DNA from 2 places in the Acidovorax sp. 1608163 genome. Region 1 is predicted to be linked to the other one. Evidence: riboswitches for the same ligand, from Rfam matches in the RefSeq annotation. Region 1 holds a riboswitch; the other holds the start of a gene.
What was found. A riboswitch is a leader RNA that binds a small molecule or an ion and turns the genes downstream of it on or off. The one in region 1 is predicted to bind S-adenosylhomocysteine.

Region 1 (7,390 bases):
CTCATTTAAGGCTGTAATTCCTAAGATATTTACATCGTAATTTAATCCAAGGAACGGTGGCTCTGTTCCTTGGAATAGGGGGTGGGTGCCTAGGTAAAGACCTGTGCCTGACCCTGTTCCCAGTCCCCAAAGGCCAAAGATTATTCCATTTTTAACAATCCATATGGCAGGGATAATTAGTGAAAGCGCTAGGCTGATTGCCATCGCACGACATGCGTTTGAGGTTTTGTCTATTTTTTGGGGTTGGCGCATGTTTGATGTTCCCATTTGTATTAAGCATGTGATTAGCAAAATGGGGGCGATAATTTGCAATACCGGCCGCGATAGCAGGGTAATAGTCAGCATCAATGCCGCAAGCCATATCGTAGTTGCATTGATTTTTTTTTGAATGATTATTTTTGCTGAAAAATAAATCCATCCAAAAACACCAAAGAGAAAAATAGGCTCGGTCAATTCTGTGGCGAAATATCGAGGTAACTCTGGGTGAATAGCCCAAAGAAACATCGCGAGTATTCCAGCGCGCAAGCCGCCAAGTAGGAGGCTGGTGTTCCACAAAAAGTAGACGCACCCTAGCCACAAGCCACCGTTCGCCAAGCGAATCCAATAGGGCTCCGCGCCCCAAAGGGCAGGCCAAAGATAGGCGAGCGGTACCACTCGATAGCTTGCGGGGGACAGAAAGAATGACCAACCCTGTTCCAAAAACAGTCTTGCCGCAGGCAGGTAGGTTTGTTCAGCGTCGGCGTGCACTACCTGATTGAATCGATGGTGTATGTTGATCCAGCCCGCGATTGCCGCCAGAGCGGGCCACAGCCATGCGCTGCGACCTCTGAATTGAGCGTAGGGGAAAAAAGGACTCATGAATTGGCCTGCAACGCCAACCCCGCATGCTCCCGCAGCGGATGAAAGTGAATCTTCGGAAACCGCTCCTGCGCCAGCCGCACGTCGTACGGTGAGGTGCACAAATACGCCAGCGTGTCGGCTGCGTCGTGGGCCATGCGCAGGGGGTAGGCGTTTTCAAACTCGCGCAATTCGGCGGGGGTGTTTGCGGTGATCCAGCGGGCGCCTGTGTATTGGCAGCCTTCCAGGCGCACGTCGGCGTCGTACTCTGCTTTCAGGCGGTGTTGCACCACTTCAAACTGCAGTTGGCCTACAGCGCCCAGGAGCATGGCGCCGCCTGCGTCGGGTTTGAAGACCTGGATAGCGCCTTCTTCGCCCAGTTGGGCCAGACCTTGCTGCAATTGCTTGGTGCGCAGGGGGTTCTTGAGGATCACGGTCATGAACAGTTCCGGCGCGAAGAAGGGCAGGCCCGTGAACTGCAGGTTGGCGCCATCGGTGATGGTGTCGCCCAGCTGCACGCCGCCGTGCGTGGTGAAGCCGATGATGTCGCCCGCGTAGGCTTCTTCCACCGCTTCGCGGCGCTGGCTCATGAAGGTGACCACGCTGGTGGGGCGCAGTTCTTTGGCGGTACGCTGTACCTTGAGCTTCATGCCGGGGGTGTACTTGCCCGAGGCCACGCGCACAAAGGCGATGCGGTCGCGGTGGTTGGCGTCCATGTTGGCTTGCACCTTAAACACCACGCCGGAGAAGCCTTCGTCTTCGGGCTGGATGGTTTTGACCACCGGCTGCTTGTTGACTTCGAGTGTGCTCACGCGGGGGCCGGGGGCGGGGCCATGTCCACCAGCGCGTCCAGCACTTCCATCACCCCGAAGTTGTTCACGCCGGAGCCGAAGAACACGGGGGTCAGCTTGCCCGCGAGGAAGGCATCGTGGTCCCACGCGGGCGATGCGCCCACGGCCAGTTCCATGCTCTCCAGCGCGGCATCAAATTCGGCACCGAAGCGTGCGCGCAGCGTGGTTTCATCGGACAAAGGGATGGCCTCGAAGTCCTGCGGGCGGCGCTCGCTGCCGGACTCGAACACCGTCATGGTCTTGGTGCGCAGGTTGATGATGCCGCCGAAGGCCTTGCCCTGGCCCACAGGCCAAGTCATGGGGCAGCAGGGCATGCCCAGCTCGCGCTCGACCTCGTCCATGATGTCCAGCGGATCGCGCACTTCGCGGTCCATCTTGTTGACGAAGGTGATGATGGGCGTGTCGCGTTGGCGGCAGACCTCGATCAGACGGCGGGTCTGCGCTTCCACGCCGTTGGCGGCGTCAATGACCATCAGGGCCGAGTCCACCGCCGTGAGCACGCGGTAGGTGTCTTCGGAGAAGTCCTTGTGGCCGGGGGTGTCGAGCAGGTTGACCACATGGTCGCGGTAGGCCATCTGCATCACCGACGAGGCCACCGAGATGCCGCGCTGCTTTTCGATTTCCATCCAGTCGGAGGTAGCGTGGCGGCTGGCCTTGCGGCCTTTGACGGCCCCGGCGATCTGGATGGCGCCCGAGAACAGCAGCAGCTTTTCGGTCAGCGTCGTTTTACCCGCGTCGGGGTGGGAAATGATGGCAAAGGTGCGGCGGCGCCGGGTTTCTGGGGCGTGGGACACGGAAGTTCCTGGAATGGGAGGGCAAGCGCTGCAGGTTGCAGCGTTGCCAGATCAGACTTTGCAAAGGTCTGTTGTTGCGCTGAAGAACAGCGCAGTTAACAATTATTTTACCTATGCGTGAAACTGCGGCTGCGCAGGTTGTTACCTGGTGTGCAAGGTCTGCGCAGGCGCTGCAGGCTGAATCGTACCTTGGTGGTCTCTTCGATTCGTGTCCGGATCGTTACCTACCAGAACGGGTGCCCGTTGAAAGTCTTGCTTCTATAATCCGCCCATCCGAGGAGCGTTGCAGCGCCCCCTGCTACCTGCGGGGCGTGAGGCTCGGAGTCATCAAGCAACGACGCTCATCCACTTTTCGTGCGGTGAGTTGCATCTTCCCCCGTCAAGTGGCTTTTCAAACCTGCTTTGGAGCACACCATGAACGCACGCGTCAACGCCCCGGTCAACACCGACTGCATCATTGCCGACATCGGCCTGGCCGAATGGGGCCGCAAGGAAATCCGCATCGCTGAAACCGAGATGCCCGGCCTGATGGCCATCCGCGAGGAATTCGCGCCCAAGCAATCGCTCAAGGGTGCGCGCATCACGGGCTCGCTGCACATGACCATCCAGACGGCGGTGCTGATCGAGACACTGCAAGCGCTGGGCGCGGAAGTGCGCTGGGCTTCTTGCAACATTTTCTCCACGCAAGACCATGCTGCTGCTGCCATTGCCGCTGCGGGCACTCCTGTGTTTGCCGTGAAGGGCGAGACGCTGGTCGACTACTGGGACTACACCCACCGCATTTTTGACTTTGGCGCTGCCGGTACAGAGGGCGAAGGCCCCAACCTGATTCTGGACGACGGCGGCGACGCCACGCTGCTGATGCACCTGGGCAAGCAGGCCGAAAAGGACCAGAAGGTCTTGGCCAACCCTGGCAGCGAAGAAGAGCGCATCCTGTTTGCCGCCATCAAGGCCAAGCTGGCGGTGGACGCCACCTGGTACAGCCGCAAGAGCGCCCAGATCATTGGCGTGACCGAAGAGACCACCACAGGCGTGCACCGCTTGAAGGAGATGTCGGCCAAGGGCAACCTGATGTTCCGTGCGATCAACGTGAACGACTCGGTTACCAAGAGCAAGTTCGACAACCTGTACGGCTGCCGCGAATCGCTGGTGGACGGCATCAAGCGCGCCACCGATGTGATGATCGCTGGCAAGGTGGCGGTCGTGGCTGGCTACGGCGACGTGGGCAAGGGCTCGGCCCAGGCTTTGCGTGCCTTGAGCGCCCAAGTGTGGGTGACCGAGATCGACCCTATCAACGCCCTGCAAGCCGCGATGGAAGGCTACAAAGTCGTGACCATGGAGTATGCCGCCGACAAGGCAGACATCTTCGTGACGACCACGGGCAACCGCGACGTGATCACGTTCGAGCACATGAAGGCCATGAAGGACCAGGCCATCGTCTGCAACATCGGCCACTTCGACAACGAAATCCAGGTTGCCAAGCTCGAAGAGCACTGCCAGTGGGAAGAGATCAAGCCCCAGGTGGACCATGTGATTTTTGCCGACGGCAAGCGCATCATCTTGCTGGCCAAGGGCCGTCTGGTGAACCTGGGCTGCGGCACAGGCCACCCCAGCTTTGTGATGTCGTCGAGCTTTGCCAACCAGACGATTGCGCAGATTGAACTCTTCACGCACAGCGACTTCTATGAAAACGGCAAGGTCTATGTGCTGCCCAAGCACCTGGATGAAAAGGTGGCACGCCTGCACCTGAAGAAGGTGGGCGCCATGCTGTCGGAGCTGACGGACGAGCAAGCGGCCTATATCGGCGTGCCCAAGCAAGGCCCTTACAAGCCTGACACCTACCGCTATTGATGGCTGGGGTGGGAGATTGCTCCTGATTTAGGAGCTGCTAGCGCTTATCTGGTAAGCGCTAGCCCCTGTTTTTATCTGAATTTTCGTCGACCGACGAGAGAGAACGCATGCGCGCAGACGTATTTTTGGTGGAAGGTGGCCATGCGGCCACGCGCTCGCAAGCGCAGCGCTTGATCGCCTCGGGGGTGGAGTGGCGCCTGACGCCCTTGTCGCCCTGGAACAAAGTGGCCAAGAACGGGGATGACATTCCGTCGGTGGCCGAGGTGCGGCTGCTGGACGATGCCGAGGCCAAATACATCTCGCGTGGCGGGCTCAAGCTCGAAGGCGCTTTGCAGGCCACGGGCCTAGCCGTCCAAGGGCTGCGCTGCCTGGATGTGGGGCAGAGCACCGGGGGCTTCACGGATTGCCTGCTGCAGCACGGTGCGACCCAGGTGGTGGGCGTGGATGTGGGCCATGGGCAGTTGCACGAGCGCCTGCGGGGCGATGTGCGCGTGGTGGGCGTGGAAGGGCTCAACGCCCGGGCGATGACGGCCGAGTCGCTGCTGGAAGGCTGCGAGGCGGCCTTGTCCGAAGAGCTGGTGCAAGACCACGAAGACAACGACACCCAGCCGGTGGCCCCCTACAGCTGGATGCGCAATGGCGGCTTGATCGATGAAGAGTACGACGACAGTGACGACGCCAAAGAGCAAGACGTAGAGACCTTCAAGGCCGAACGAGCCGCCAAGGCCCGCGCGCGGGCTGAGGGCACTTTGCCCGTGGTGCGCCAGCGCCGAGAGGGGCGAGAGGATGTGCAGGTCACGCCCGTGTTTGACCTGGTAACGGGTGACCTGTCGTTCATCTCGCTGACCTTGGTGCTGCCCGCCCTGGTGCCCCTGATGGCGCCGCAGGGCCGTTTGCTCATGCTGGTCAAGCCGCAGTTCGAATTGCAGCCTGGCCAAGTCGGCAAGGGCGGCATTGTGCGCGACGAGGCTTTGTATGCCGTCGTGGAAAAGCGCATCCGTGATTGCTGCGCAGAGCTGGGCTTGCAGGTGCTTGCGTGGATGGAAAGCCCCATCCAGGGCGGCGATGGCAACCGGGAATTTTTTGTGGATGCAAGGAGGACGGCATGAACGCTGCCAAGACAGAAGCCACCGGATTTCCGGTGAGTCTGGAGTTTTTCCCCCCGAAAACGCCCGAAGGGGCTGAAAAGCTGCGCGCTGTGCGCCAGCAGCTGTATGCGCTGCACCCTGAGTTTTGCTCCGTGACCTATGGCGCCGGTGGCTCCACGCAGGAGGGCACGTTCACCACGGTGCGTGAAATCCTCGCTGAGGGCGTGAGTGCCGCATCGCACTTCTCGTGCATCGGCGCCACCCGCCAGTCGGTGCGTGAGCAACTGGCCGTGCTCAAGGGCATGGGGGTTCGCCGCCTGGTCGCCTTGCGGGGCGATCTGCCCAGCGGCTACGGTGCGGGCGGCGAGTTCCAGTACGCCAGCGATCTGGTTACCTTTATCCGCGAAGAAACGGGCCGCGACTTCCACATCGAGGTGGCTGCCTACCCAGAGGTGCATCCCCAGGCACGTTCGCCAGAGGCTGACTTGAAGGCTTATGTGGCCAAGGTGCAAGCGGGCGCAGATGCCGCGATCACCCAGTATTTCTACAACAGCGATGCCTACTTCCGATTTTTGGAAGACACCCAGAAGCTGGGCGCCAACATCCCCGTGGTGCCAGGGATCATGCCCATCTCCAGCTCCACGCAGTTGATGCGCTTCTCCGACGCCTGTGGCGCTGAAATCCCCCGCTGGATTCGCTTGCGTCTGCAGGGTTTTGGCGACGATACCGCCAGCATCAAGGCGTTTGGCCTGGACGTGGTGACAGACCTGTGCGATCAACTGCGCAGTGCGGGCGTGCCTGCCTTGCATTTCTACACCATGAACCAAAGCGCCGCGACTTTGGAAATCTGCCGCCGTCTGGAGCTGTAGGCGTGCAGCTGCGACAGGGCGCCCTCTGGGCGCAGGCACACTGCCGCGCAATGGACTCCCTGCACGCTGCGCTGGCACTGGCGTGGCGGTGCGGTGGCTGCGCAGCCATTTGGGTCGGCCTGGCTGCATCCACAGATGCGCTGGCGCAGGGCCTGGCGGCACCGGCGCCCGTCGCGGCTGGTGTGCCTGCCGTGTCTGCAGCGCCAGAGGCCAGTTCCCCCGCTTTGGTGGAGGTTCCTGCTCCGTCTCCCGCCTCGGACGCGCGGCGCGCAGCACAGCGTTCATCCATTGATTTGCTGGCGGATGTAGACGGTGCGGAAGAGGACGATGACGCCGACGTGCAGCCCAGCGAGACCGGGCTGGCTTCCTGGTATGGACCAGGTTTTCACAAGCGGCGCACGGCCAGCGGGGAGCGCTTTGATATGCATGCCCTGACGGCCGCCCACCGCACGCTGCCGTTTGGCACGTTGGTCTGCGTTCGCAGCCAGGCCACAGGCCGCGGAGTGGTGGTGCGCATCAACGACCGCGGCCCGCATGTGGCCAACCGGGTACTGGATTTAAGCCGTGGCGCGGCGCTGGCGCTGGGCATGGGCGGCTTGGGGCTTAAACCGGTGGATGTGTTTCCGCTGGGTTCGGGCGAAGACACTTGCCCGCCCAAACGCCCTGAGTAGCTTGGAACGGTGGCCTGGCCCGCCAGAGGGCCGGGCCAGGGCATGGATGGTCAGCCCCCGGATTCCAGCGTATGCGTGGCGTGCTTGTCCTGGGCCAGCAACTCCACCATTTGTGGCAGCGCTTCTTTCAGCGCGGCTTTCAGCGTGAAGGGTGGGTTGATCAGAAACATGCCGCTGGCTGGCAGACCTGGGCGCTTGACTTCGCCTGCTGCGTCTTCCGTTATTTTGCTCGATTTGACGGTCAGCGTGGCATGCAGCCAGCTCTTGCCGGCCTTTGTGGCCATGGTCTTGAGTCGGCGGGGCAGGTCATGGGCCTCGGGGCGCGGAATGATGGGGTACCACACGGCGTACGTACCCGTCGCAAAACGCTTGAGCGAATCGGCCACCATGTCCAGCACCTTGCCGTAGTCGCTCTTCATTTCATAGCTG
Region 2 (7,390 bases), 1.1 Mb from region 1:
GCGCTGCAGCAGTGCTTTCGCACCTTCATCGGCCCCAAGGAGGTCAGCCCCACGCTGCCTGAATGGCTGATGGGCTCCTGGGCTCCCGCCCCAGGGCTGGACATTCCGATCAATGGCCTGTTTGTGCTGGGCCTCACCGCCGTGGTGACCGCAGGCGTGCTGCTGGCGCTGCACAAAAGCCGCTGGGGCTTGCGGGTGCGGGCCACGGTGAGCAACCGTGTCATGGCCAACGCCATTGGCATTGACACCCAAAAGACCGACCGCCTCACTTTTGCCATCGGCTGCGGCATTGCGGGTGTGGCGGGGGCTGCGTTCACCACCATTGGCTCCACCGGCCCCACCAGCGGCTCGCTGTACATCGTGGATGCGTTCCTGGTCGTCACCTTTGGCGGTGCAGCCAGTTTGCTGGGCACGGTGGTTTCGGCCTTTGGCATTGCGCAGACGCAGTCCATCACCGAGTTTTTCCTGGCGGGTTCCATGGCCAAGGTGATCACGCTGTCGTTGATTGTGCTGATCCTGATGGTGCGACCCCAAGGACTCTTTGCATCGAAGGTTCGTCGATGACATCCGCACACCCGACCATTCCCACCGCGCCCAACGGAGTCTCGTCATGAATGCCCTCAAAGCCTGGATCCTGCGCTACCAGCTCGCCAGCCTGGTGCTGCTCACCGTGCTGCTGGCCGTGGTGCTGCCGCTGGCGCTCGACATTTTTCGCCTCAACCTGGTGGGCAAGTACCTCACCTACGCCTTTGTCGCCATCGGCCTAGTGATGGTGTGGGGGTACGGTGGTGTGCTCAGCCTGGGCCAGGGTGTGTTCTTTGGCCTGGGCGGGTATGCCATGGCCATGTTCTTGAAGCTGGAAGCGTCTGACCCCATCAGCACCAAGATCCAGTCCACGCCCGGCATTCCCGACTTCATGGATTGGAACCAGATCACCGAGCTGCCTAGCTTCTGGGTGCCGTTCAAGAGCCTGCCGTTCTCGCTGGCCGCCGTCATCGTGGTGCCTGCGCTGCTGGCCTGGATCATCAGCTTTGCCATGTTCAAGCGCCGCGTGGGGGGGGTGTATTTCGCCATCATCACGCAGGCGGTGGCGCTGATCCTCACGGTGCTTATCATTGGCCAGCAGGGCTACACCGGCGGCGTCAATGGCATGACTGACCTGAAGACGCTGTGGGGCTGGGACACGCGCACCGACAGCGCCAAGTACATCCTGTACTACGTGTGCGTTGCGCTGCTCATCGGCTCTATCGTGCTGTGCCGCTGGATCCAGACCGGCAAGGTGGGCACGCTGCTGCTGGCCATGCGCGACAAGGAAGACCGCGTGCGGTTTTCGGGCTACGACGTGGCCAATTTCAAGATCTTCACCTTCTGCCTGGCCGCTGCGTTGTCGGGCATTGGTGGGGCGCTGTTCTCGCTGCAGGTGGGGTTCATGTCGCCCAGTTTCGTGGGCATCGTGCCCTCCATCGAAATGGTGATCTACGCCGCCGTGGGCGGGCGCATGAGCTTGGTGGGCGCGGTGTACGGCACGCTGCTGGTGAATGCGGGCAAGACGTTTTTCTCGGAGAGTTTTCCGGAAGCCTGGTTGTTCTTGATGGCGGGCCTCTTCATCGGCGTGACCATGGCCTTCCCCATGGGGTTGGCGGGCCTGTGGGAGAGCCACGTCGTGCCCTGGTGGAAGGGCCGCCGCGAGGCGCTACGCCAGGCCTCGGTGCAGCCCCGGCTGGTGGCTGACGCTACGCCAGCCGCTACCGCCACCTCTGCAGCAGCTGCCAGCGCAGCGCCCGCACCTGCTGCCCTGCCCGACGGCGTGAGCCGCCAGGGCGCCTGACGCGCAACCACCGCTGGAGCACCCATGAGCAATACCGACTTCGCCCTCGCTGTGGAAGACCTCACGGTGTCGTTCGACGGCTTCAAGGCCATCGACGCCCTGACGCTGTACATCGACAAGAACGAGCTGCGCGTGATCATCGGCCCCAACGGTGCGGGCAAGACCACGCTGCTCGACCTCATCTGTGGCAAGACCCGCGCCACGGGCGGCAGCATCAAGTTCAAGAACGAAGAACTGACCCGCATGGCAGAGCACCAGCGCGTGCGCTTAGGGATCGGCCGCAAGTTCCAGACGCCCTCGATCTACGAGAACCTCTCGGTCTTTCAGAACCTGGAGGTGTCGTACCCCGCAGGCCGCTCGGTGTTGGGGGCGCTGGCCTTCAAGTGCACCGACGAGGTCAAGGCCCGCGTGCAGGTGGTGGCAGAGGACATCGGCCTGGGCGACAAGCTCGATACCGAAGCGGGCTTGCTCAGCCACGGGCAAAAGCAGTGGCTGGAGATCGGCATGCTGCTGATGCAGGAGCCCGAGCTGCTCATGCTCGACGAACCCATCGCTGGCATGAGCGCCCGCGAGCGCGAGCTGACGGCGGAGCTGCTGCAGCGCATCTGCAAGAACCGCGCGGTGATCGTCATCGAGCACGACATGGAGTTCGTCAAGCGCATTGCCCACAAGGTCACCGTGATGCACCAGGGAAAGATCCTGGCCGAAGGCCCCATGGAGAAGGTGCAGGCCGACCCCAAGGTCATCGACGTGTACCTAGGCCATTGACTTCCATACCCCATCGAACCCCACAGGAGCACCGCATGCTGGAAGTCAAAGATCTGTTTGTGGCCTACGGCCAGAGCGAGGCGCTGCACGGCATCTCGTTCGAAGGCCGTGCCAACGAAACCGTGGCCATCATGGGCCGCAATGGCATGGGCAAGACCACGCTGTTCAAAAGCCTCATGGGCGTGATGCCCGCCAAGAGCGGCCAGATCACCGTGGCAGGCCAGGACGTGACGAAAGACGAGAGCTTTCGCCGTGTGGCCAAGGGCATTGCCTATGTGCCCCAGGGGCGCATGATTTTTCCGACCCTCACGGTCGAAGAAAACATCGAGACCGGCCTGGAGAACTCCAAGACGCGGCAGATTCCAGAAGACATTTATGCGCTGTTCCCGGTGCTGTGGGACATGCGCCGGCGCAAGGGCGGCAACCTGTCGGGCGGGCAGCAGCAGCAACTGGCCATTGCCCGCGCCCTGGTCACCGATCCCAAGGTGCTGCTGCTTGATGAGCCCACCGAGGGCATCCAGCCTTCCATCATCAAGGACATCGCCAAGGCGCTCAACGAGATCCGCAAGCTGCGCCAGATCACCATCGTGGTGAGCGAACAGGTGTTGTCGTTTGCCATGGACGTGGCCGACCGGCTGTTCGTCATCGAAGGCGGCCGCCTCGTGCATGAGACCGCTCGGGCCGACACCGACCAGCAGCGCATCAAAGCGTATCTGTCTGTATGACATGAAACACCCCCTGAGTCGCCTTCGGCGCCTTCCCCCTCTCTCGCATCGCTGCGCGCTGCGGGAGGGGGACGCCCCCAGCGCGGCGGGGCGGCCCTTGCGCGGGTGCACTGGCGTTGGCCGTGACCGTTTCACAGGCAGCTTGCCTTGCAGGCCCTGGAGCTTTTATCTCGCTTTTTCATTTTTCCACCCACCCTTTCCAAGGAGCACGCCATGGCTGAAACCCTGATCAAGGTCGATCTGAGCAAGTCGCCCACCGAAAACGAAAACATCCACAACCGCTGGCACCCCGACATTCCCATGGCCTGCTGGGTCAATCCGGGCGACGAGTTTGTGCTGGAGACGTTTGACTGGACGGGCGGCTTCATCCAAAACAACGACAGCGCTGACGACGTGCGCGACATTGACCTGACCACGGTGCATTACCTGAGCGGCCCCGTGGGCGTTAAGGGTGCCGAGCCGGGCGACCTGCTGGTGGTGGACCTGCTGGACATTGGCGCCAAGCAAGACAGCCTGTGGGGCTTCAATGGCTTTTTCAGCAAGAACAATGGCGGCGGTTTTTTGACCGAGCACTTCCCGCAGGCGCAGAAGTCCATCTGGGACTTTCATGGCATGTTCACCAGCTCGCGCCATGTGCCGGGTGTGAAGTACGCCGGGTTGATCCACCCCGGCCTGATCGGCTGCCTGCCCGACCGCAAGATGCTGGAGCAGTGGAATGCGCGCGAGCAGGCGCTCATCGACTCTGCGCCCACGGCTGGGCTGGCCAATCCACCCTCGGCAGGCACCGCGCACATGGGCCGCCTCACGGGCGATGCCAAGGCCAAGGCCGCTGCCGAGGGCGCGCGCACCGTGCCGCCACGCGAGCATGGAGGCAACTGTGACATCAAGGACCTGTCGCGCGGCTCCAAGGTGTTCTTTCCGGTGTATGTGGACGGTGCGGGCCTGAGCGTGGGCGACCTGCACTTCAGCCAGGGCGATGGCGAGATCACGTTCTGCGGCGCTATCGAGATGGCAGGCTGGGTGCACATGAAGGTCACCCTGATCAAAGGCGGCATGGCCAAGTACGGCATCAAGAACCCCATCTTCAAGCCCAGCCCCATCACGCCCACTTACAACGACTACCTGATCTTTGAAGGCATCAGCGTGGACGAGGCGGGCAAGCAGTACTACCTGGACGTGAACGTGGCCTACCGCCAGGCCTGTCTGAACGCCATCGAGTACCTCAAGAAATTTGGCTACTCCGGCGCGCAGGCGTATTCCATTTTGGGCACGGCACCTGTGCAGGGCCACATCAGCGGCGTGGTGGACGTGCCCAACGCTTGCGCCACGCTGTGGCTGCCCACGCAGATTTTTGACTTTGACATCAATCCGAGTGCGGCGGGGCCCATCAAGCATCTGGATGGCTCCATTGCCATGCCGTTGTCGCCCGACCTGGTCTGATCGCAGAACGCGTTTGCTGTCCAAGGAGCCGCCATGCCCACCTACGACTACGCCTGTGCCGAGTGCGGCGGCTTCGATGCCTTTCGCACGCTGGCCGACCGCAACGAGCCCGCCGCCTGCCCTGACTGCGGGGCCGCATCGCCCCGCGTGTTTGCCACGGCGCCGCGCTTGGCGCTGATGAGCGCCACCACCCGCAGCGCCATGGCCACCAACGAGCGTGCGCGGCATGAGCCGCAGCGCTCAGGTGACTACGCCCGCCTCAAGCACCCCGCAGGGTGTGGCTGCTGCTCTTCACCGTCCACGCGCAAGGCCACGGTGACAGCGCCTAGTGGCGCCAAAGCGTTCCCAAGCAAGCGGCCCTGGATGATTTCCCATTGATAGGAATGCGTCCCTGTGTTTCACAGCGATATTTCACGCAGCAAGGGCGCTTGACAGGGCAACGCCTTCAGGTGGCAGAGTCGCACGCGCGGGCTTAGGCGTTGGCCTGCGCGCACTTCCCCTTAAAATTGCCTGTCAGCCCAAGGAGCGTTGCAGCGGCAGGCCAGGCCCCACCCACAGGTGGCCGGTTGCCGTCAGGCTTGGGCCCTGTGCACTATGGCACCGTCCCCCCGTAACGACGCTCACCTGTTTTGTCCGTGTTCCTGCACAGGTGAGCCCTATGTCTGCTGTTTCCGTTCCTCCCATGAAACTCTCTGGCCTGGAGCCCGTCTCCATTGGCGAGGGCACCCTGTTCGTCAACGTGGGCGAGCGCACCAACGTCACCGGCTCCAAGGCGTTCGCGCGCATGATTTTGAACGGCCAGTACGAAGAAGCCCTGGCCGTGGCCCGCCAGCAGGTGGAAAACGGCGCGCAGGTCATCGACATCAACATGGACGAGGCCATGCTCGACAGCAAGGCCGCCATGGTGCGCTTTCTGCAGCTCATCGCGTCCGAGCCCGACATCGCGCGCGTGCCCATCATGGTGGACTCCTCCAAGTGGGAGGTGATCGAGGCCGGCCTGCGTTGCGTGCAGGGCAAGGGCATCGTGAACTCCATCTCCATGAAGGAGGGTGTGGACAAGTTCAAGCACGAGGCTCGCCTGGTGCGCCGCTATGGCGCCGCAGCGGTGGTGATGGCGTTTGACGAAACAGGCCAGGCCGACACCTACGAGCGCAAGATCGAAATCTGCGAGCGCGCCTACCGCATCCTGGTCGATGAAGTCGGCTTCCCGCCCGAAGACATCATCTTCGACCCCAACATCTTTGCCGTGGCCACCGGCATTGAAGAGCACAACAACTACGCCGTCGATTTCATCGAAGCCACGCGCTGGATCAAGCAGAACCTGCCGGGTGCCAAAGTGTCGGGCGGCGTGTCCAACGTGTCGTTCAGCTTCCGTGGCAACGACCCGGTGCGCGAGGCCATCCACACCGTGTTCCTGTACCACGCCATCAAGGCCGGGATGGACATGGGCATCGTCAACGCGGGCATGGTGGGCGTGTACGACGACCTGGAGCCCGTGCTGCGCGAGCGTGTGGAAGACGTGGTGCTCAACCGCCGTCCCGACGCGGGTGAGCGCCTGGTCGAGATCGCCGAAACCGCCAAGAGCGGCGCCAAGGACGAGAGCAAAAAGCTTGAATGGCGCGGCACGCCGGACAACCCCAAGACCGTGGGTGAGCGCTTGAGCCACGCCCTGGTGCACGGCATCACCGACTTCATCACCGAAGACACCGAAGAGGCCTACCGCGCCATCCTGGCCAAGGGTGGGCGCCCGCTGCACGTGATCGAAGGCCCGCTCATGGACGGCATGAACGTGGTGGGCGATCTGTTCGGCGCGGGCAAGATGTTCCTGCCCCAGGTGGTGAAAAGCGCGCGCGTGATGAAGCAGGCCGTGGCCCACCTGATCCCCTACATCGAAGAAGAAAAGCGCCAGGACGAACTGGCCGGGCGTGATGTGCGCAGCAAGGGCAAGATCATCATCGCCACCGTCAAGGGCGACGTGCACGACATCGGCAAGAACATCGTCACCGTGGTCCTGCAGTGCAACAACTTTGAGGTGGTGAACATGGGCGTGATGGTGCCCTGCCACGAGATTTTGGCGCGCGCCAAGGTCGAGGGGGCCGACATCGTGGGCCTGTCGGGCCTGATCACCCCCAGCCTCGAAGAGATGCAGTACGTGGCCGGCGAGATGCAGAAGGACGACCACTTCCGCATCAAGAAGATCCCGCTGCTCATCGGTGGCGCCACCACCAGCCGCGTGCACACCGCCGTCAAGATCGCTCCGCATTACGAAGGCCCCGTGGTCTACGTGCCCGATGCCTCGCGCAGCGTGAGCGTGGCGCAAAGCCTGCTGGGCGACGGCGTGCAGAGCTACGTGGATGAGCTGAACGCCGACTACGACAAGGTGCGCACCCAGCACGCCAACAAAAAGGCCACGCCCCTGTGGCCCCTGGCCAAGATCCGCGCCAACAAGACGCCCGTGGACTGGTCGGCCTACCAGCCCGCCGTGCCCCGCGCGCTGGGCCGCCGCGTGTTCAAGAACTTCGACCTGGCCGAGCTGGCCAAGTACATCGACTGGGGCCCGTTCTTCCAGACCTGGGACCTGGCCGGCCCGTACCCCGCCATCCTCACGGACGAGATCGTGGGCGTGGAA

Region 2: another riboswitch for S-adenosylhomocysteine. It lies ahead of metH (methionine synthase); the one in region 1 lies ahead of ahcY (adenosylhomocysteinase).

Annotation. Positions count from the first base shown of each region.
Region 1 is NZ_CP033069.1:741,463-748,852, forward strand. It holds gene EAG14_RS22635 (hypothetical protein) at 1-960, opposite strand, end outside; partial or broken gene EAG14_RS03335 (peptide chain release factor 3) at 855-2,482, opposite strand; S-adenosyl-L-homocysteine riboswitch at 2,752-2,832, shown strand; gene ahcY (adenosylhomocysteinase) at 2,897-4,333, shown strand; gene EAG14_RS03345 (TlyA family RNA methyltransferase) at 4,441-5,442, shown strand; gene metF (methylenetetrahydrofolate reductase [NAD(P)H]) at 5,439-6,290, shown strand; gene EAG14_RS03355 (septal ring lytic transglycosylase RlpA family protein) at 6,341-6,961, shown strand; gene EAG14_RS03360 (23S rRNA (adenine(2030)-N(6))-methyltransferase RlmJ) at 7,012-7,390, opposite strand, start outside.
Region 2 is NZ_CP033069.1:4,702,413-4,709,802, reverse strand. It holds gene urtB (urea ABC transporter permease subunit UrtB) at 1-564, shown strand, start outside; gene urtC (urea ABC transporter permease subunit UrtC) at 611-1,828, shown strand; gene urtD (urea ABC transporter ATP-binding protein UrtD) at 1,853-2,596, shown strand; gene urtE (urea ABC transporter ATP-binding subunit UrtE) at 2,632-3,321, shown strand; gene fmdA (formamidase) at 3,535-4,761, shown strand; gene EAG14_RS20980 (zinc ribbon domain-containing protein) at 4,795-5,139, shown strand; S-adenosyl-L-homocysteine riboswitch at 5,276-5,390, shown strand; gene metH (methionine synthase) at 5,444-7,390, shown strand, end outside.